Regions from separate parts of the Pseudogulbenkiania sp. AW2-16 genome, predicted to be linked through region 3. Evidence: predicted binding sites of a transcription regulator. Region 3 holds the regulator's gene; each other region holds the start of a gene.

Region 1 (4,780 bases), 1.6 Mb from region 3:
ACGTCGGCGGGGTGGAGCTGGCTCAGCTTGTGCTGCAGTTCGACCAGGTTCTGCTTGTGAACCAGGTTCTCGACCAGGTCGTGCTTTTCCATCTCCTGGCGATGGACCAAGTCTTCGACCAGCCGGTGGCGCTCGATCAGGCGCTGCACCTGGCTCAGGTTTTCCTGCAGACGATCAGTGGGTTGTTTCTTTTCGACAACCGTCATGCACGCCTCCTTCCGCCTCAGCGGAAGTGCACGCGCACTGCGGTCCTGAAGGCGGGGATTATTCGATAATAGAGTAACGGGATTTCGTTACAGGATAACTGGGTAAGTCCATGCGTTAATGCCGTGCGCGGCACGGCCAAACGAAAAGAAAGGCGGGATTCTAGCACGTGAAGGCCCCGGGTTCCAGCCGGAAACCCGGGGAAAACACGCCGGATCAGGGCAATTCGGCGTAGGAAAGGCGGCGCTGGATGATATGCGCCTTGCGCGCCAGGCCGCGCGCTCCGCGGTGCTCGTCGTAATAGCGCGGATTCGGCACCATGGCGGCCAGCCTGGCGGCTTGCGACGCGGACAGGTTGCTGGCTCCGGTGCGGTAGTAGTAGCGGGAAGCCGCCTCGGCGCCGAACACCCCGTTACCCCATTCGATCACGTTGAGGTAGATCTCGAAGATGCGCCGCTTGTCCATCACCGCTTCCAGCATCACCGTGATCATGGCTTCTTCCAGCTTGCGCCAGGGGGTCTTGTGTCCGGACAGGAACAGGTTCTTGGCCAGTTGCTGGCTGATGGTCGAGCCGCCGGCGACAATCTTGCCCCGTTTCATGTTCTTCTCGAAGGCACTCTCGATGCCGTCCCAGTCGAAGCCCTCGTGGTCGACGAACTTGGCGTCCTCGGCGGCGATGATGGCGCGCTTGAGGTTGGCCGAAATGCGCTGATACGGCACCCACTTGTGGTGCAGCTCGGCGTCCGGGTTCTCTTCCTGCAGGCGCGCCAGCTGCTCGTTCATGAAGGCGCTGGCGGACGGGTTGTTGGTGCGCCAGTACAGCACGTGCCCGAAAATCCACAGGTTATACAGCACAAGGGCGGCCACCAGGGCCGCCCCGATCTTGAGCAGGAGACGCATCAGGCCAGCACGTCTCGCAGCATGTTGGTGACCTTGCGGGTTTCCGGCTGCACGCCGTGCCAGATCGAGAACGATTCGGCGGCCTGCTCGACCAGCATGCCCAAGCCGTCGGCCAGCATGCCGGCGTTTTCCGACTGGGCGCGCTTCAGGAACGGCGTCAGGCCCTTGCTGTAAACCATGTCGTAGGCCAGGGTGCGGGCGGTGAACACGCCGTACGGGACCGGCGGCAGCTCGTTGCTGAGGCTGGTCGAGGTGGCATTGATCACCAGGTCGAAGGTCTTGCCTTCCAGTCCTTCATATCCGGTGGCGTTGATCTCGCCCCAGGCGGCAAACTGGTGCGCCAGCGCCTCGGCCTTGATCAGGGTGCGGTTGGCGATGGTCAGCGCGGCCGGCTTCTGCTCCAGGATCGGCGCCAGCACACCGCGCACCGCGCCACCCGCGCCCAGGATCAGCACGCGCTGACCGGCGATCGGGAAGTCGAGGTTTTCCACGATGTCGCGCACCAGACCGACGCCGTCGGTGTTGTCGCCGTAGACCTTGCCGTCGCGGAAGGTCAGGGTGTTCACCGCCTCAGCGGCGCGCGCGCGCGGTCAGTTCGGTTGCCATGCGATAGGCGTTGCCCTTGAACGGCAGGGTGACGTTCATGCCCTTGCCGCCCGCCGCGACGAACTCGGCGACGACCTGATCGAACTTGTCGAGTTCGGCGAACAGCTTCTCGTACTGGATGTCGAGCTGGCTGGCGCGGGCGAACTCCGTATGGATGAACGGAGACTGACTGTGGGAGATGGGGTTGCCGATGACGGCGTAACGGTCGGTCATGATTCTGCTTTCTCGATATTGCTCAACGACGGCCAATACGCTTGCAGCGCGCGGCGATGTCATTAATGGTAATTCTTTCAACTCTGCACTTTGCCGCGAAGCCCGACAAACATCAACCATTTATCCCTGAATCCAGGGCAAACCACGCCCTTTCCAACCATTGATCCGGCCGCGGTGCTGCTCGGCGTCCTTGTCGCCCTCGAATCCTTCCAGCACGTTGTAGACCGTGGCGTAGCCCGACGCCGTGGCCAGGCGCGCGGCTTCGTCGGAGCGGGCACCGGAACGGCACAGGAACAGCACGACCTTTTCCTTGTCCACCTGCTGCATCAGCTGATTGGCAAAATTCGGGTTGGGCACCATGCCGGGAAAGCTGCGCAATTCGATGCGCAGCGCGTCGGGCACCACACCGACGAACTGCCATTCGGCCTGGCTGCGCACGTCGACCAGCACCGCTTCGGGAATGCCCTGCAACAGTTCATACGCCTCATCCGGCGTCACCGCGCCGGCATAAGGCAACCCTTGGGAACTGCCGCGCTCGCCGGCCCGGTGCAGAATCTCGTTGATCTTGCTCATCATCACTCTCCTTGCAAGGGGATTACATTATTTGTTTACAGTGATTATCGGGAAAGCCCCGCTCCGGCGCAAACCATGCCGAATGCACCAATATCGAGCATGGCAATAATGTGACGCACCAAACCGGAGCCTGCCATGGCACGTGCAAGTCCGGCGAGGCTTGTGCCACAATGGGCAAGCCCGCCGGAACGGGCTGGCACGCTTCCTGCTAGTTTTAGTCGCAAACCCTTAGTACAACGCATACTCTGATGCACGTAGCCCAACAGGAGAACACCATGGCGGTTGCAGACGTTTTGAAACTGATCAAGGACAACGACGTCAAATTTGTAGATCTTCGCTTTACCGATACCCGCGGTAAAGAGCAGCACGTTTCCATCCCGGCCCACGTCGTCCTCGATGACGGCGAAGAGTGGTTCGAGCACGGCCACGCTTTCGATGGCTCCTCGATCGCCGGCTGGAAAGGTATCCAGGCTTCCGACATGCTGCTGATGGCCGACCCGGCCACGGCCAAGATCGACCCGTTCTACGACGAGCCGACCGTGTTCATGTCCTGCGACGTGATCGACCCGGCCGACGGCAAGGGCTACGACCGCTGCCCGCGCTCCATCGCCAAGCGCGCAGAAGCCTACCTGAAGGCTTCCGGCATCGGTGACACCGCCTACTTCGGTCCGGAACCGGAATTCTTCGTGTTCGACTCCGTGACCTGGGGCGCCGACATGTCCGGCTGCCACGTCAAGATCCAGGCTGAAGAAGCTGCCTGGGCGTCCGCCGAACAGTTCGAAGGCGGCAACATGGGCCACCGTCCGGGCGTGAAGGGCGGCTACTTCCCGGTTCCGCCGGTCGACTCCTCGCAAGACCTGCGTTCCGCCATGGTGCTGCTGCTGGAAGAACTGGGCGTGCCGGTCGAAGTGCACCACCACGAAGTGGCTACCGCCGGCCAGAACGAAATCGGCACCAAGTTCAGCACCCTGACCCAGCGTGCCGACTGGACCCAGATCCTGAAGTACGTGGTGCACAACGTGGCCCACAGCTACGGCAAGACCGCCACCTTCATGCCGAAGCCGATCGTCGGCGACAACGGCTCGGGCATGCACGTGCACCAGTCGATCTGGAAAGACGGCGTGAACCTGTTCGCCGGTGACGGCTACGCCGGCCTGTCCGAAACCGCCCTGTACTACATCGGCGGCATCATCAAGCACGCCAAGGCGCTGAACGCCATCACCAACCCGGGCACCAACTCGTACAAGCGTCTGGTTCCGCACTACGAAGCGCCGGTGAAGCTGGCCTACTCCGCCAAGAACCGCTCCGCCTCGATCCGTATCCCGCACGTGGCCAGCCCGAAAGGCCGTCGTATCGAAGCCCGCTTCCCGGATCCGTTGGCCAACCCGTACCTGTGCTTTGCCGCGCTGATGATGGCCGGTCTGGACGGCATCCAGAACAAGATTCACCCGGGCGATGCCGCCGACAAGAACCTGTACGATCTGCCGCCGGAAGAAGACAAGCTGATCCCGACCGTGTGCGCCTCGCTCGACGAAGCCCTGGCCGCGCTGGACGCCGACCGTGAGTTCCTGACCCGTGGTGGCGTGTTCTCCAACGAGTGGATCGACGCTTACATCGAACTGAAGATGCAGGAAGTGAACCTGACCCGCATGACCACCCACCCGGTGGAATTCTCGATGTACTACAGCCTGTAATTCACGGCCCGTACCCGAATCGAACGGCAGCCTCGGCTGCCGTTTTTTGTTTTTCTGCCCAGCTGCACGGCCCGCCGGCGGGCGCCGGCTTATCCCCATGTGACGGATGACGCGGATTTGCTTATGATGAAATCACCTATCAGGATAGACCATGCAGGTTTCCCCCCACCCATGAAGACCATGATTTTCGGCCTGTTGTTGGCGTGCAGCCTGGCGCAGGCGCAGACCATCTACAAGTACGTCGACCCCAGCGGTCACGTCACCTTCTCGAATACCCCGATGAAAGGCGGCGTGCCGGTGAAATTGTCGCCGTTGTCGACGTATTCGAGCGAGGAGGCGAAGTCGAGCAGCTCGGCGCCGTCCACCACTCCCAGCACGCCGCCCTTCAGCAGCGGCCGCTATCCCAACGTCGACAACGCCACCCAGCAGCAGCGCGACAACGGCCGGCGCAAGATCCTGGAACAGGAGCTGGCCAACGAGCAGAAGGCGCTGGCCGAGGCCCAGAAGGCGCTGGAGGAAGGCCGGGCCACCCGGCTTGGCAACGAGCGCAACTACCAGAAATACCTCGACCGGGTGCAGCAACTGCAGAA
Region 2 (4,780 bases), 380 kb from region 3:
GACGGCAGCACGCTCACCAGTACGTCGGTCTCGGCCAGCAGAGTGTCCAGCGCCGCGCTGCCGTGCCGGCAGGCGACGTCGGGCAGCTCGCGCGGGCTGCGGCTCCAGCCGGACACGGTGTAGCCCCGCCCGGCCAGGGTGGTGGCGACTACCGCGCCGATGGCGCCCAGCCCCAGCACACCGACGCGGACCTCGTGCGCCAGCCGGGGCGGCTGCGGCTGCCAGCGGTGCTCGGCCTGCTGGCGCTGGTAGATGTCGAACTGGCGCTGGTAGCGCAGCACGCCGTACAGCGCGTACTCCGCCATCTGCTGCGCCATGCCGGCGTCGGTCAGGCGGATCACCGGCAGCGTCGCCGGCAGGTCGGAACGGGCGAGCAGGCGGTCCACCCCGGCGCCGAGCGCGAACACCGCCTCGAGCCGGCGAAAGCGGGCGAAAAACCCTTCCGGCGGATTCCACACCACGGCGTAGCGCACGGCCGCGTTGTCGACCTCCTGTGGCCACACCGCCAGGTCGATATCGGGCAGCGCCTGGCGCAGCAGCAGCGTCAGCTGCTCGGCATCCTGCGGGGCATAGAGATAGAGCATGGCGTTTCCTTCGTTTTCAGATGGGGCGGCGCGTCTGCAGCCACTCCCACACCCCCAATCCGGCGGCGCGGCCGCTGGCGAAGCAGGCGGTGAGCAGGTAGCCGCCGGTCGGGGCTTCCCAGTCCAGCATCTCGCCGGCGCAGAACACGCCGGGCAGTTGGCGCAGCATCAGGCGCTCGTCGAGCGCGGCAAAGGTGACGCCGCCGCCGCTGCTGATGGCCTCGTCGAGCGGGCGCGGCGCGATGAGCTTGACCGGCAGCGCCTTGATCGCCGCCGCCAGTCGCTGCGGATCGTTCATGGTGTCCTTGTCCAGGCACTCGCGCAGCAAGCCCATCTTCACGCCCTTCAGCCCGACGCGGCTTTGCAGGTGGCTGGACAGGGAGCGCGAGCCGCGCGGGTGCGCCACCTCCGCGGTGACGCGCGCCAGGTCCTTGCCCGGCGCCAGGTCGAGGTGGATGGTGGCGCTGCCGTGCGCGGCGATGGCGTCGCGCAGAGGGGCGGAAAAGGCGTAGATCAGGCTGCCCTCGACGCCACCCCCGGTGACGACGAATTCGCCCTGCTTGCGCTGCTCGCGGCCGTCCGCGTCGGTGAAGCTCAGCACCACCGATTTCAGCGGCTCACCGGCGAAGCGGCTGCGGAAGTGCTCGCTCCAGCCGACGTCGAAGCCGCAGTTGGACGGCACCAGCGGGCAGACCTCGACGCCGCGTTCGGCCAACCTTGGCAGCCATGCCCCGTCCGAGCCCAGCTTGGCCCAGCTGCCGCCGCCCAGTGCCAGCAGTACGGCGTCGGCGCGCACCCTCTTGTCGCCTTCCGGCGTGCTCAGCAGTAGGGCGCCGTCGGCGCTCCAGCCCTGCCAGCGGTGGCGCACGTGGATACGTACGCCGGCTTCGCGCAGGCGCTGCAGCCAGGCGCGCAACAGCGGCGCGGCTTTCATCGCGGTGGGAAACACCCGCCCGGACGAGCCGACGAAGGTGTCGATGCCCAGGCCGTGCACCCATTCGCGCAGTTGCTTACCGCCGAAGGCCTGCAGCCAGGGCCGCAACTGCTCGCTGCGGCTGCCATAGCGAGACAAGAACGGCTCGGCAGGCTCGGAGTGGGTGATGTTCATGCCGCCGACGCCGGCCAGCAGGAACTTGCGCCCGACCGAGGGCATGGCGTCGTAGACGTCGACCTGCGCGCCTTGCCGGCTCAGCACTTCGGCCGCCATCAGTCCGGCCGGACCGCCGCCGACGATGGCGACGCGGCGGCTCGGGCCTGTTGCTGTCGTGGTCATCGTCGGCGCTCCGTGGTGGCGGGCGGCATGGCGGCGTGTGTCATCGCTTCTGGTCCTGGCTATGGCTGGTGAATGGCGGGCGGCGACGGCAGCCGCTAACGCCTTGTTTTGGCGGGCAAAGGCAAGCGTTACGTGGCGTCCCTGCCCGAGAGGGGCTGATTGTCACAGAAACGTCGTCAAAACCCAAGCTAGGCCGCCGCCGGCCGCCGCCGCCCTTGTGCGGGTGTGGTGTTCGGATTTCCGTGCGCTAATGCCTTGGAAAGTACGGCGTTCCGTCAGTTTGTTGCGGTGGTCGGAATTTGTTCGATAAAAATCAATGGGTTGGGTTTTGGTTTGTCTGGTCGCGGGCTGGCCCGATTCCTGCTGAATAGCGACCCGGGCTAGAACATGGCAGCAGGTCGCAAGAACCTGCGCCGCTTGCCGGGGGCGCACCGCCTGCCGCCATCGAGGCGGCCGTGGCGACCCCGCCTCTACCGGTCGGGGCGAATCACGCTCTGGCCACGATGAATCCTCAAAGGAGAGAACATGTTTGTCGATAAACGCTTTGCTCGCGCTGCCGCCCTGCTGGCTTGCTCCGCCGTCTTTTCCTTCGCCCACGCCGAAGACGCCGCTCCGGCCAAGCTGCCCAACGTGGTGATCCTGGCCACCGGCGGCACCATCGCCGGCACCGGTGCTTCCACCACCACCACCATCGGCTACACCGCCGCCAAGGTCGGTGTCGACAAGATGATCGAAAGCGTGCCGGAACTGAAGAAGGCCGCCAACGTGCGTGGCGAACAGGTGGTTCAGATCGCCAGCGAAAGCATGACCAACGACGTCTGGCTGAAGCTCGCCAAGCGCGTCAACGAACTGCTGGCGCAGAAGGATGTCGACGGCGTGGTCATCACCCACGGCACCGATACCATCGAAGAAACCGCCTACTTCCTCGACTTGACGGTGAAGAGCAAGAAGCCGGTGGTGATCGTCGGCTCCATGCGCCTGTCCACCGCGATCAGCGCCGACGGCCCGATCAACCTGTACAACGCCGTGCTGCTGGCCGGAAGCAAGGAAGCCGTCGGCAAGGGCGTGCTGGTGACGCTGAACGACCAGATCAACGCCGGCCGCGATGTCACCAAGACCAATACTTCCACCGCCGACACCTTCAAGACGCCGGAACTGGGCTTCCTCGGCTACATGCAGGACAACAAGCCGCACTTCTACCGTCTGCCGGTACGCAAGCACACCGCCGAGACCGAGTTCGACGTCAGCAAGCTCGACAAGCTGCCGCAAGTCGACATCGTCTACGGCTACGCCAACATGAACCGCGTGGCGCTGGACGCCGACGTCGCCGCTGGTGCCAAGGGCATCGTCCAGGCCGGCGTGGGTGACGGCAGCATGGCCGCTCAGATGCTGCCCGCCTTCCGCGAAGCCCGCCAGAAAGGCGTCATCGTGGTACGCAGCTCGCGCGTGGGTTCCGGCATCGTCGCCCGCAACGGCGAAGTGAACGACGACAAGGAAGACTTCGTCGTATCCGACACGCTGAACGCGCAGAAGGCCCGTATCCTGCTGATGCTGGCCATGACCAAGACCAACGACACCAAGAAGATCCAGCAGATGTTCTACACCTACTGAGCGGCGCTTCGCCCGGTCACAAACAGCAGCCCGCGGGCTGCTGTTTTTTATTGGCGGGAAGCCAGTCCGGCGCGGCAAAAGGTTGGCCGAAGATTGCCCGTGCAGGCCCGGGAGTGCGCCGCACGCCGTCTGCAATAGCGAGACGTGCCGGCTGGGGAGGCAGGGAAAAAGGTATCGACACGCCTCAGGATAGAGGGAGTTGCAGCGCCTCGGTGCTGGCGGGGCGCGCACGCAAGGCGGCGTACCAGCGCTCCAGTTGCGGGCGGGACGTGCGCTCCAGCGGTAGGTTGAGCCAGAGATGCACGCTGCAACCGAGCACGATGTCGGCCATGGTGAAGCGCTCGCCGTTCAGCCAGGTGTGCCCGGCCAGCTGCTGCTCGAGCAGGCCGGCCAGCCGGTCGACCTTCACGCGCGCGGTGTCGATCGCGTCCTGGTTGCGCTGCTCCGGGGCCACGCGCAGCAGGTTGTAGATCGCCGGCACCAGGGCCGGGTTGAACACCGTGGCCTGCCAGTCCATCCAGCGGTCGGCGTCGGCGCGCTGCTGCAGATCGTCCGGATACAGGCTGCCGTGGCCGTACTTGGCGGCCAGATAGCGCACGATGGCGTTCGATTCCCACAGGGTGAAGCCGTCGTCGTCGATTAGCGGGATGGTGCCGTTCGGGTTGCGTGCCAGGAATTCCGGCGTGTCGAGCCCGCCGAACGGGCCGCCGGCGTCGATGCGCTCGAACGGCAGCCCCAGTTCGGCCGCGCACCAGACCACCTTCTTGACGTTGAGCGAGTTGAGCCGTCCCCAGATTTTCAGCATGCCTTGGTCCTTTCGTGGTGGATTCGGCCATTGTAGCCCGAAACCGCTGGACGGCTTCGGGCGAGGGTTCAGGGCCGCGGCTTGCCCTGCGCCGTGATGACCACGTTGCCGTACGTCAGCTTTTTGTCATGGGCCTTGTGTGGCATTCTGGAGAGAATGGGCGCAGCAGCCCGAATTGCCACCTTCAGGGCACCTGTTGCTTGGCCCTCGAGCCGAGGAGTTACCGATGGTTGCCGTTCCCGATCTCTTGCTTTTTGCCGGTGCCTCCCTGCTGATGGTGCTGACGCCGGGGCCGAACATGATCTACCTGATTTCGCGTTCGATCTGCCAGGGGCGCCAGGCCGGGGTGATCTCCTTGTTTGGGGTTGTAACCGGCTTTCTGGTCCACATGCTGGCGGCCGCTCTGGGATTGTCCGCGCTGTTCCTGGCGGTGCCCTTTGCCTACGAACTGCTCAAGTGGGCCGGGGCGCTTTATCTGCTCTGGCTCGCCTGGCAGGCCGTGAAGCC
Region 3 (4,780 bases):
TATGCCGTTCGATGAACTCGCGGGTGCTGTCGATACCGCGTAATTGAAGAATATAGTTTCGCACGGCGGCTTCAACCAGAACCGCCAGGTTGCGGCCGGCGGCGACCGGCAGCACCACCTTGCGCACCATCACGCCGATGATGTCCTGCGTCTCCGACTGGATGTTGAGGCGGTCGAGCGCCTGCATCGCCTGGTCGTTGGCCTTGACCAGGTGGATGATCAGCTTGAGCACCTTTTTCGGCCGTACCGCGGTTTCGCCGAAGATGGTGCGGATGTTCAGGATGCCCAGGCCGCGTACTTCGAGGAAGTCGCGCAACAGCGGCGGGCAGCGCCCTTCCAGGGTTTCCGGCCCGATGCGGTAGAGCTCCACGGCGTCGTCGGCCACCAGGCCGTGACCGCGCGAAATCAGTTCCAGCGCCAGTTCGCTCTTGCCCATGGCCGAATCGCCCATGATCAGCACGCCGATTTCCAGCACGTCGAGGAACACCCCGTGCAGCACGGTCGAGACCGCCAGCGCGCGCGCCAGATAGATGCGCAGCACATCCATCAGGTAGGGGCTCTCCAGCGGCGTGGTCATCAGCGGCACGTTGTGGGTGTGGCAGTAGTCGCGCAGCAGCTTGGGCACCGGCTGACCGTTGGCCACCATCACCACCGACATGCTCTTGTGGAACAGCTGATCCAGCGCGGTCTTGGCGGCCGACTGCTCCAGGCGGTCGAGGTACTCGACTTCGGCCGGGCCCAGCACCTGCACCCGGTTGGGGTGGATGAAGTTGAGGTGGCCCACCAGCGCCAGCAGCGGACGCTGCTCGTCGTTGCCGATCAGGTTGTCGGCTCCGCCGGTCCCGGCAACCCAGCTCAGGTTCAGTTTGTGCTGGTTGTCGTGGTAGAGCTTGCGAACGCTTATGCTAGGCATTGGGAGACCATTCGGTCAGCAGGGTGTAGAGCTCGTCGGCATTCTGGGCGGCGAGCAGCTTCTCGCGCAGTGGCCGGCTGGAGAAAAGTTGGGCCAGTTCCGACAGCACCTGCAGGTGCAGGTCGGTGGCCTGTTCCGGCACCAGCAGCACGAACAGGATCTGTACCGGCTTGCCGTCCGGGGCGTCGAAGGGAATCGCCGATTTGAGGCGGATCAGTACACCGGCCGCCTCTTTCAGACCACGGGCGCGGCCGTGCGGAATGGCCACACCTTGCCCGAGCCCGGTGGAGCCGAGCTTCTCGCGGGCGAACAGGCACTCGAACACTTCACTGCGCGCGATGCCGCGGGTGTTCTCGATCAGGAGGCCTACCTGCTCGAAGACGCGCTTCTTGCTGGCCACGTCGAGGTCGAGCAGGACGTTGTCCCGAGTTAGGATTTTGCCGATCAGGCTCATAGGGGTCTGTTGAGAGCTGCCAAAAACCCGACGATTCTAGTTGCTTTGGTGTGACAGAGAAAGGACTGTGCAAAGCAAAGCGGGAACCTGATGGTTCCCGCTTTATCAATCAAGGGCTTAGAGTGTGGCTTCTGGCGCCGGGGCCGGTGTCGGAATGGCCCGGTGTTCGCTCAGCTTTTCCTTGTGCTTGAGAACCTGTCGATCCAGCTTGTCCATCAGGAGGTCGATGGCGGCGTACATGTCCGACTCGGTGGCTTCGACGTGGATGTCTTTGCCGGAGAGATGGACGTTGACCTCGGCCTTCTGGACCAGCTTGTCCACGGACAGGGTCACCGCCACGTCGATCACGTGGTCGACATGACGGGTAATGCGTTCGAGCTTGCTTTCGATGTAATCACGCAGCGGTTGGGTAACGTCGAGGTGGAGACCGGTTACTTTGAGGTTCATACCTTACTCCTTCTTGTGTTGGCTGCCCGGCGGATGCTGCCGGGCATGCTGATGATTCAATCCAAGGTCAGAGGACCTTGCGCAGATTGACCGGTGGAATCTGCATGGCTTCACGATACTTCGCTACGGTGCGTCTTGCAACCTGTATGCCCTGTTTTGCGAGCTCGTCGGCCAGGGCGCTGTCGGAGAGGGGTTTGGCGCGGTTTTCGGCGTCGATCATCTGGCGGATGTGCGCCTTGATGGCGGTGGCCGAGCACTCGCCGCCGCTGTCCGTTTCCAGTGCGCTGCCGAAGAAATACTTCAGCTCGAACAGGCCGCGCGGGCACAGCAGGTATTTCTGCGTCGTCACACGGGAGACCGTGGATTCGTGCAGTTCCAGCTCATCCGCAATGTCGCGCAGGATGAGTGGACGCATGGCTACTTCACCGTGTTCAAAGAACGCTTGCTGTCTTTCGACTATAGATTCCGCCACTTTCAGGATGGTGTCAAATCGTTGCTGAATATTCTTCACCAGCCATTTCGCCTCCTGTAGACGCGAGCTCATTTCACCGCCGCCGCCGCGGTTTTCGCTGAGCATCTGGGCGTACATCTGGTTGACGCGCAGGCGCGGCACGGCGGCGTTGTTGAGCTCGGCGCGCCAGCGCCCCTTGACGCGGCGCACGGCGATATCCGGGATGATGTAGCGGGTGTCGTCGACGCCGAAACCGGAGGCCGGGCGCGGGTTGAGGCGGGCGATCAGGGACTGGGCCTGCTTCAGTTCGGCGTCGCTGACGTCGAAGAGACGCTTGAGCCGGGTGTAGTCGCGATTGCCGAGCAGGGTCAGGTGCTCGCGGACGATGGCGTGCGCCAGGGCCTTGCCCGGGGTGCTGTCGGGCAGCTGGGCCAGCTGCAGCGCCAGCGACTCGGACAGCGAGCGGGCGCCGACCCCCTGCGGTTCGAACTGCTGCAGCAGTTTCAAACCGAACGCCAGTTCGTCTTCCTCGATGCCCAGTTCCAGCGGCAGCGAGGCGGCCAGTTCCTGCAGGTCGATCGTGAGGTAGCCGTCTTCGTCCAGTTCCTCGATCAAGAGCTGCACGATGGCGCAGTCGCGCTCGGGCAGGGCGATTTCGCCCAGCTGCGCCAGCAGGTGTTCGCGCAGAGTGACCGGGCGCGGCACGTTGGCCATCGGGTCGTAATCGTCGCCGTCTTCTCCGCGCCGGCTGCCGCTGCCCCAGTCGGTGAGTTCGCCGCTGCTGTCCTCGCGTTCCGGTTCCTGGCGCTCGGGCTCGGCCTCGCTGCCGGCGGCCTCGGTCGGCGTGTTGTCGGCGACCGGCTCGTCGCCCCGCTCCAGCAGCGGGTTGTCCTGCAGGAAGCGCTCGACTTCGGTTTGCAGGTCGACGGTGGACAGTTGCAGCAGCCGGATCGACTGTTGCAGTTGCGGGGTCAGCGTGAGCTGCTGCGAGACCTTGAGCTGTAGCGACTGCTTCATGGCGATTACAGGTGGAAATGTTCGCCCAGGTAAACCTGGCGAACTTTTTCATTGTCGACGAGGGCCTGCGGCTTGCCGGAGGCCAGGACTGCACCGTCGCTGATGATGTAGGCGCGGTCGCAGATGCGCAGCGTTTCGCGTACGTTGTGGTCGGTGATCAGTACGCCGATGCCGCGCTCCTTGAGGAAGGAGATGATCTTCTGGATGTCGATCACGGCGATCGGGTCGACCCCGGCGAAAGGTTCGTCGAGCAGGATGAAGCGCGGGCGGGTGGCCAGCACGCGGGCGATCTCGACGCGGCGGCGCTCGCCGCCGGACAGGGCCAGCGCGTTGCTTTCCCGGAGGTGGGCGATGTTGAGGTCGTCCAGCAGCAGCGTCAGTTCCTGTTCCAGCTCCTCGCCCTTGAGGCCGGCGATCTCGAGGATGGCGCGGACGTTTTCGTCCACCGTCATCTTGCGGAAGATCGATGCTTCCTGCGGCAGGTAGCCGAGCCCGAGGCGGGCGCGCTGGTGCATCGGGAAGTGGGTGATGTCCTGCTGGTCGAGCTGGATGCGGCCGTCGTCGGCGCTGACCGGGCCGACGATCATGTAGAAGCTGGTGGTCTTGCCGGCGCCGTTGGGCCCCAGGAGGCCGATCACCTCGCCGCTTTCGATGTTGAGCGAGACGTCCTTGACCACGGTGCGCTTCTTGAAGCGCTTCTTCAGCCCGGTGACGTTCAGTACGCTGGCGTTCATGGCTGCTGTCCGGTGGTTTGCGGTTGCAGGATGACGGTGATGCGGCCCTTGTTGGGACCGGTGGCGGCGCCGCCCTTGACCTGGTAGGTCTGGCTCTGGGTGTTGTAGGTGATGACGTCGCCGATCACCAGGTCTTCGCCGCGCTTGACGCGGGCGTTGCCGGTGAGCACGGCGGTGTTGGTGATGCCGGTGTAGTCGAGGCGGCTGGCCTCGGCCTTCGATGTATTCGTCCTTGCCGTCCATCTTCTGGCGGAAGGTGACCACCTTGCCGGTGGCCTGCACCGTCTGGTTGCCCTTGTCGTCGCGGGTGACGACGACGCGGTCGGCGTTGACGCGCAGCGTGCCCTGCGTCACCACGACGTTGCCTTCCCACACGGTGTGGCCTTTGAGCTGGTCGAGGGTGCCGCTGTTGGCGTTGATTTCGATCGGTTTGCTCTGGTCGGCTTTTTCCGCCAGAGCGGCCGTGGCGCTGCACAGTCCGGCCAGCACGGCCAGCGTCAGGGTGAATTTATTTCGCATAGACGACCCTTGCATTCGAGAGCAGTTTCAGCAGGCCGGCGCGCTGGTCGTAGGTGAAGCCGACCGAACGGGCTACCGACGTGCCGTAATGGATGGTGACCGGGGCCGCGGAGCGGGCCAGACGCTTGTCGAGGTCGACGTACATCACCGAGGTGTCGACGCGGGTTTCCGGGCGCTGCGCGTCGGCCGGCTTGAACAGCGTCACCTGGCGGTCGAAGAAGGCCTGGCGGGTCTTGTTGTTGTAA
Region 4 (4,780 bases), 2.0 Mb from region 3:
GCGGTGCCGGGCACGCCGAGCTACATGGCGCCGGAGCTGTTCGAGGGCGCTTCGGCCAACGTGCGCACCGATCTCTACGCCGCTGGCGTGACGCTGTACTGGCTGCTGACCGGCCACTACCCCTACGGCGAGGTGGAACCGTTCCAGCACCCGCGTTTCGGCACCCCGGAACTGCCGACGCGCTACCGCCCGGATCTGCCGCTGTGGCTGGAAAACGTGCTGCTGAAGGCGGTCGAGCGCGACCCGGCACGCCGTTTCGAGACCGAGGAAGAATTGCTGCTGGCGTTGGAAAAGGGCGACGCGCAGCCGGTTTCCGTGCGCCGCCGCGTGCCGTGGGCCGAGCGCGCGCCGCTCAAACTGTGGCGCGCCATCGCCCTGGTGTCGCTGCTGCTCAACCTGGTGCTGGTGTACCTGCTGCTGGTGTGGTGAGCGGCGGGGCTCAGGCTGCCGTCGCTACGGGCATGTCCAACTCGCGGCAGAACAATTCCGCCAGTTGCCGCGTCAGCGGGTCGCCGTCGCCGTTTTGACGGTAGACGCCGACCGGCATGCCGGGCAGCGGCGGCAGGCTGCCGTCGTTGATGCAGCGGCTGTGGTCGGGCGGCGTGTCCGCCAGCATCGCCGCCACCCCCAGGCCGGCCTCCACCGCCGCCTGGATGGCGGGCAGGCTGGCGCTTTCGAACACGATATGCCAGGGCTGGCCGGCCCGGTTCAGGGTCGCCAGCGTCTGTTCGCGCCACGAGCAGGGGGCACTGAAAATCACCAGCGGCAAGGAGGATGACGACGACGGCAGCACCTTGCCGCGCGCGGCGAACCACGCCAGTGGGCACAGGAACTGGGCGTCCGGCTTCGGCAGCAGGCCGCTGTCGGCCAGTGGCGAACTCACCATGACGTCGAGTTCGCCGGCGTTCATCGCGGCGAACAGCTCCGCCTTCAGCCCCACCGTCACCGACAGGCGCAGTCCCGGATGCACGCTGGCGAAATCCGCCAGCACGCGCGGCAACCGGGTGCCGGTGAAATCCTCCATGATGCCGATGCGGCGGTGCTGCACGCTGGCGGGCAGGCCGCCCAGCCCCGGCACCAACTGGTCGGTCAGTGTCAGCAGGCGCTCGGCGTAGGGCAGCAGCGCCTCGCCGGCCCCGGTCAGCCGGATGCCGCGTGGCGAACGCTCCAGCAGGGGCTGGCCAAGCTGCTGCTCCAGTTTGCGGATCTGCAGGCTGACGGCGGGCTGGGTGCGCTGCAGCATGGTGGCGGCGCGGTTGATGCTGCCATGGCGCACCACGCTGACGAAAGCGCGCAGCAAGGCGGTATCCAGGTCTATAGCCATAAAAATTCCTTATAACCGGCATAGTAAACGACAGTCTACCTATACCCGATTCGGGCCGATAGCATGGAGGCATCCACTTTATAGGGAGTCCATCATGTATCTGTCTGCCTTGTTGCTGGCGGTCGCCGGCTCGGTGATCTACCACTTGTCGCTCAAGCACGTACCGCAAGCGGTGAATCCGTTCCTGACCCTGGCCGTGAGCTACGGCCTGGCCATGCTGCTGTGCCTCGTCGGCATGCTGTTCAGCCCCGGCAGCCGCAGCCTGCTGGCGGTGAACTGGAGCAGCAGCGGCGTCGCGCTCGGCATCCTCGGTATCGAGCTGGGTTTTCTGCTGGCCTACCGCGCCGGCTGGCAGATGGGCGTGGCCTCGCTCAGCGCCAACGTGATCAGCACCCTGGTGCTGCTGCCGCTGGGCTTCTTGCTGTTTCGTGAGCAACCCTCGCTACTGCGCCTGGGCGGGGCCATGGTAAGCCTGGCCGGCTTGTGGTTGATGCTGCAGAAATAGCGGGCGTGACGCACCGTGCACGCTCTTGGTGCGTTGGTGCACTGCAACGTACTGGTCGCAACCGGGCAATGGCCTGGAACCCCCGCCAAAGGGGCATCCTGAAGCTGGCACGGTGCTTGCTAGTAATGCAGCAGACAACAATGCCCGGTTTGCCAATGGCGGTGAAGCGGGTAAGGACAAAGAGGTCCGTTCAACATGGGGGAATCCATGGGAACGGACTTTTTTTATTTGGTCTCGCTGCGGCAAGGGTGAATGCGGCGTAGCCACGATGCTAAGGAGATCCCGATGAACAAACCGAAACTCGTCATGGTAGGCAACGGCATGGCCGGCGTACGCACGCTGGAAGAGCTGCTCAAGCTCATGCCCGACTTCTACGACATCACCGTCTTCGGCGCCGAGCCGCACCCCAACTACAACCGCATCCTGCTGTCGCCGGTGCTGTCGGGAGAACAGACGCTGAAGGAGATCATGCTCAACGAGGTGGAGTGGTACGCCGAAAACGGCATCACCCTGCACATGGGCAAGGAAGTCACCGAGATCGACCGCGTCAAGCGCGTGGTGCGCACCTCCGACGGCACCGAGGCGCCGTACGACCGCCTGCTGCTCGCCACCGGCTCCAACCCCTTCATCCTGCCGGTGCCGGGCAAGGACCTCGACGGCGTGGTGACCTTCCGCGACATCCGCGACGTCAACCTGATGATCGAGGCCAGCCAGAAGTACAAGAAAGCCGTGGTCATCGGCGGCGGCCTGTTGGGCCTGGAAGCCGCCAACGGCCTGATGGCGCGCGGCATGGAGGTGAGCGTGGTGCATCTCGGCGAATGGCTGCTCGATCGCCAGCTCGACCGTACCGCCGCCAAGCTGCTGCAGCAGAGCCTGGAAGACCGCGGCATCGCCTTCCACCTGCAGAAGCAGACCGCCGCGCTGCTCGACAACGGCACCGGCCGCGTTGCCGGCCTGCGCTTCGCCGACGGCGAGGAAATCCCGGGCGACCTGGTGGTGATGGCCGTCGGCATCCGCCCGAACGCCGAGTTGGCCGAAAAATCCGGTCTCTACTGCAACCGCGGTGTGGTGGTGAACGACACCATGCAGACCTACGACCCGCGCGTCTACGCCGTCGGCGAGTGCGTCAGCCACCGCGGCGTGGCCTACGGCCTGGTCGCCCCGCTGTTCGACATGGCCAAGGTCGCCGCCAACCACCTGGCGCACTACGGCATCGGTCGTTACGTGCCGGCCGCCACCTCGACCAAGCTCAAGGTCACCGGCATCGACCTATTCTCTGCCGGCGACTTCATGGGCGACGACGGCACCGAGGCCATCACCCTGTCCGACCCGATGGGTGGCCTCTACAAGAAGCTGGTGCTGAAGGACAACAAACTGGTTGGCGCCTGCCTGTACGGCGACACCGCCGACGGCGCCTGGTACTTCCGCCTGATCCGCGAAGGCAAGTCGGTGGCCGAGATGCGCGACGTGCTGATGCTGGGCGAAGGCGGGCAGGGCGACGTCGGCCACGCCGGCCAGAGCAAAGTCGTCGGCATGCCGGACGACGCCGAAGTGTGCGGCTGCAACGGCGTGTGCAAGGGCACCATCGTCAAGGCGATCCAGGAAAAGGGCCTGTTCACCGTCGACGAGATCAAGAAGCACACCAAGGCCGCCAGCTCCTGCGGTTCGTGCACCGGCCTGGTCGAGCAGATCCTGATCAACTGCGTCGGCGGTGCCGCCGACGTCAAGCCCAAGTCCGAGAAACCGGTGTGCGGCTGTACCGAACACACCCATGGCGGCGTGCGCAAGGTGATCCGCGAACAGCACCTGACCAGCCTGCGCCAGGTGATGGACTTCCTCGAATGGCGCACCCCGGACGGCTGCGCCACCTGCCGCCCGGCGATCAACTACTACCTGATTTCGACCTGGCCGGGCGAAGCCAAGGACGATCCGCAGTCGCGCTTCATCAACGAGCGCGTGCACGCCAACATCCAGAAGGACGGCACCTACTCGGTGATCCCGCGCATGTGGGGCGGCGTCACCAACGCCTCCGAGCTGCGCCGCATCGCCGACGTCGCCGACAAGTACGCCATCCCGATGGTGAAAGTCACCGGCGGCCAGCGCATCGACCTCTTGGGCGTGAAGAAGGAAGACCTGCCCAAGGTCTGGGCCGACCTCGACATGCCGTCCGGCCACGCCTACGGCAAGAGCCTGCGCACCGTGAAGACCTGCGTCGGCTCCGAGTTCTGCCGCTTCGGCACGCAGGATTCCACCCAGATGGGCATCGACCTGGAGAAGGACCTCACCGGCATGTGGAGCCCGGCCAAGGTCAAGCTGGCGGTCTCCGGCTGCCCGCGCAACTGCGCCGAATCGGGCATCAAGGACGTCGGCATCATCGGCGTCGACTCCGGCTGGGAGCTCTACATCGGAGGCAACGGCGGCATCAAGACCGAGGTGGCGCAGTTCCTGGCCAAGGTGAAGACACGCGAGGAAGTGCTGGAACTCTCCGGCGCCTTCCTGCAGCTCTACCGCGAGGAAGCCTTCTACCTCGAGCGCACCGTGCACTACCTGCACCGCGTCGGCCTCGATTTCATCAAGGCCCAGGTGGTCGACAACCTGGAAAACCGCAAGGCCCTGTACGAGCGGCTGCGCTTCGCCCTGTCCTTCGAGAAGGACCCGTGGACCGAGCGCGTCAAGGAAGGTGTCGCCCGTCACGAATTCGAACCGCTCACCGTGTAATGCCAGACCGCCGCGGGAGCACGTTGTCAGCACCCGTGCTCCCGGCACGAATGGACAAGGAGATCAGCATGAACTGGAAAACCGTTTGCACCATCAATGACATCCCGAAGCAGGGCGCCCGCGTCCTCAAGCGCGAGGGTCAGGACGACATCGCCATCTTCCGCGCCGAGGACGACTACGTGTTCGCGCTGGTCGACCGCTGCCCGCACAAGGGCGGCCCGCTGTCGCAGGGC

Evidence for each region. The regulator sigma-54, encoded in region 3, starts transcription at its own class of promoters, with help from an activator protein. The targets are predictions, from matches to a motif close to CTGGCACGCTTCATGCTT.
Region 1: the regulator sigma-54 is predicted to act here: its motif matches at 2,690-2,707, upstream of glnA (glutamate--ammonia ligase).
Region 2: the regulator sigma-54 is predicted to act here: its motif matches at 2,206-2,223, upstream of ABKF58_RS11125 (type II asparaginase).
Region 4: the regulator sigma-54 is predicted to act here: its motif matches at 1,934-1,951, upstream of nirB (nitrite reductase large subunit NirB).

The regions. Positions count from the first base shown of each region.
Region 1 is NZ_CP157668.1:331,963-336,742, forward strand. It holds gene mgtE (magnesium transporter) at 1-206, opposite strand, end outside; gene mtgA (monofunctional biosynthetic peptidoglycan transglycosylase) at 421-1,104, opposite strand; partial or broken gene aroE (shikimate dehydrogenase) at 1,104-1,923, opposite strand; gene ABKF58_RS01605 (rhodanese-like domain-containing protein) at 2,044-2,499, opposite strand; gene glnA (glutamate--ammonia ligase) at 2,772-4,190, shown strand; gene ABKF58_RS01615 (DUF4124 domain-containing protein) at 4,362-4,780, shown strand, end outside.
Region 2 is NZ_CP157668.1:2,265,861-2,270,640, forward strand. It holds gene ABKF58_RS11115 (2-hydroxyacid dehydrogenase) at 1-584, opposite strand, end outside; gene ABKF58_RS11120 (TIGR03862 family flavoprotein) at 601-1,857, opposite strand; gene ABKF58_RS11125 (type II asparaginase) at 2,383-3,468, shown strand; gene ABKF58_RS11130 (glutathione S-transferase family protein) at 3,653-4,273, opposite strand; gene ABKF58_RS11135 (LysE family translocator) at 4,500-4,780, shown strand, end outside.
Region 3 is NZ_CP157668.1:1,887,215-1,891,994, forward strand. It holds gene hprK (HPr(Ser) kinase/phosphatase) at 1-913, opposite strand, end outside; gene ptsN (PTS IIA-like nitrogen regulatory protein PtsN) at 906-1,367, opposite strand; gene hpf (ribosome hibernation-promoting factor, HPF/YfiA family) at 1,485-1,814, opposite strand; gene ABKF58_RS09200 (RNA polymerase factor sigma-54) at 1,882-3,282, opposite strand; gene lptB (LPS export ABC transporter ATP-binding protein) at 3,288-4,016, opposite strand; partial or broken gene ABKF58_RS09210 (LptA/OstA family protein) at 4,281-4,550, opposite strand; gene lptC (LPS export ABC transporter periplasmic protein LptC) at 4,525-4,780, opposite strand, start outside.
Region 4 is NZ_CP157668.1:3,852,083-3,856,862, reverse strand. It holds gene ABKF58_RS18600 (bifunctional protein-serine/threonine kinase/phosphatase) at 1-429, shown strand, start outside; gene ABKF58_RS18595 (LysR family transcriptional regulator) at 440-1,324, opposite strand; gene ABKF58_RS18590 (EamA family transporter) at 1,419-1,829, shown strand; gene nirB (nitrite reductase large subunit NirB) at 2,115-4,547, shown strand; gene nirD (nitrite reductase small subunit NirD) at 4,616-4,780, shown strand, end outside.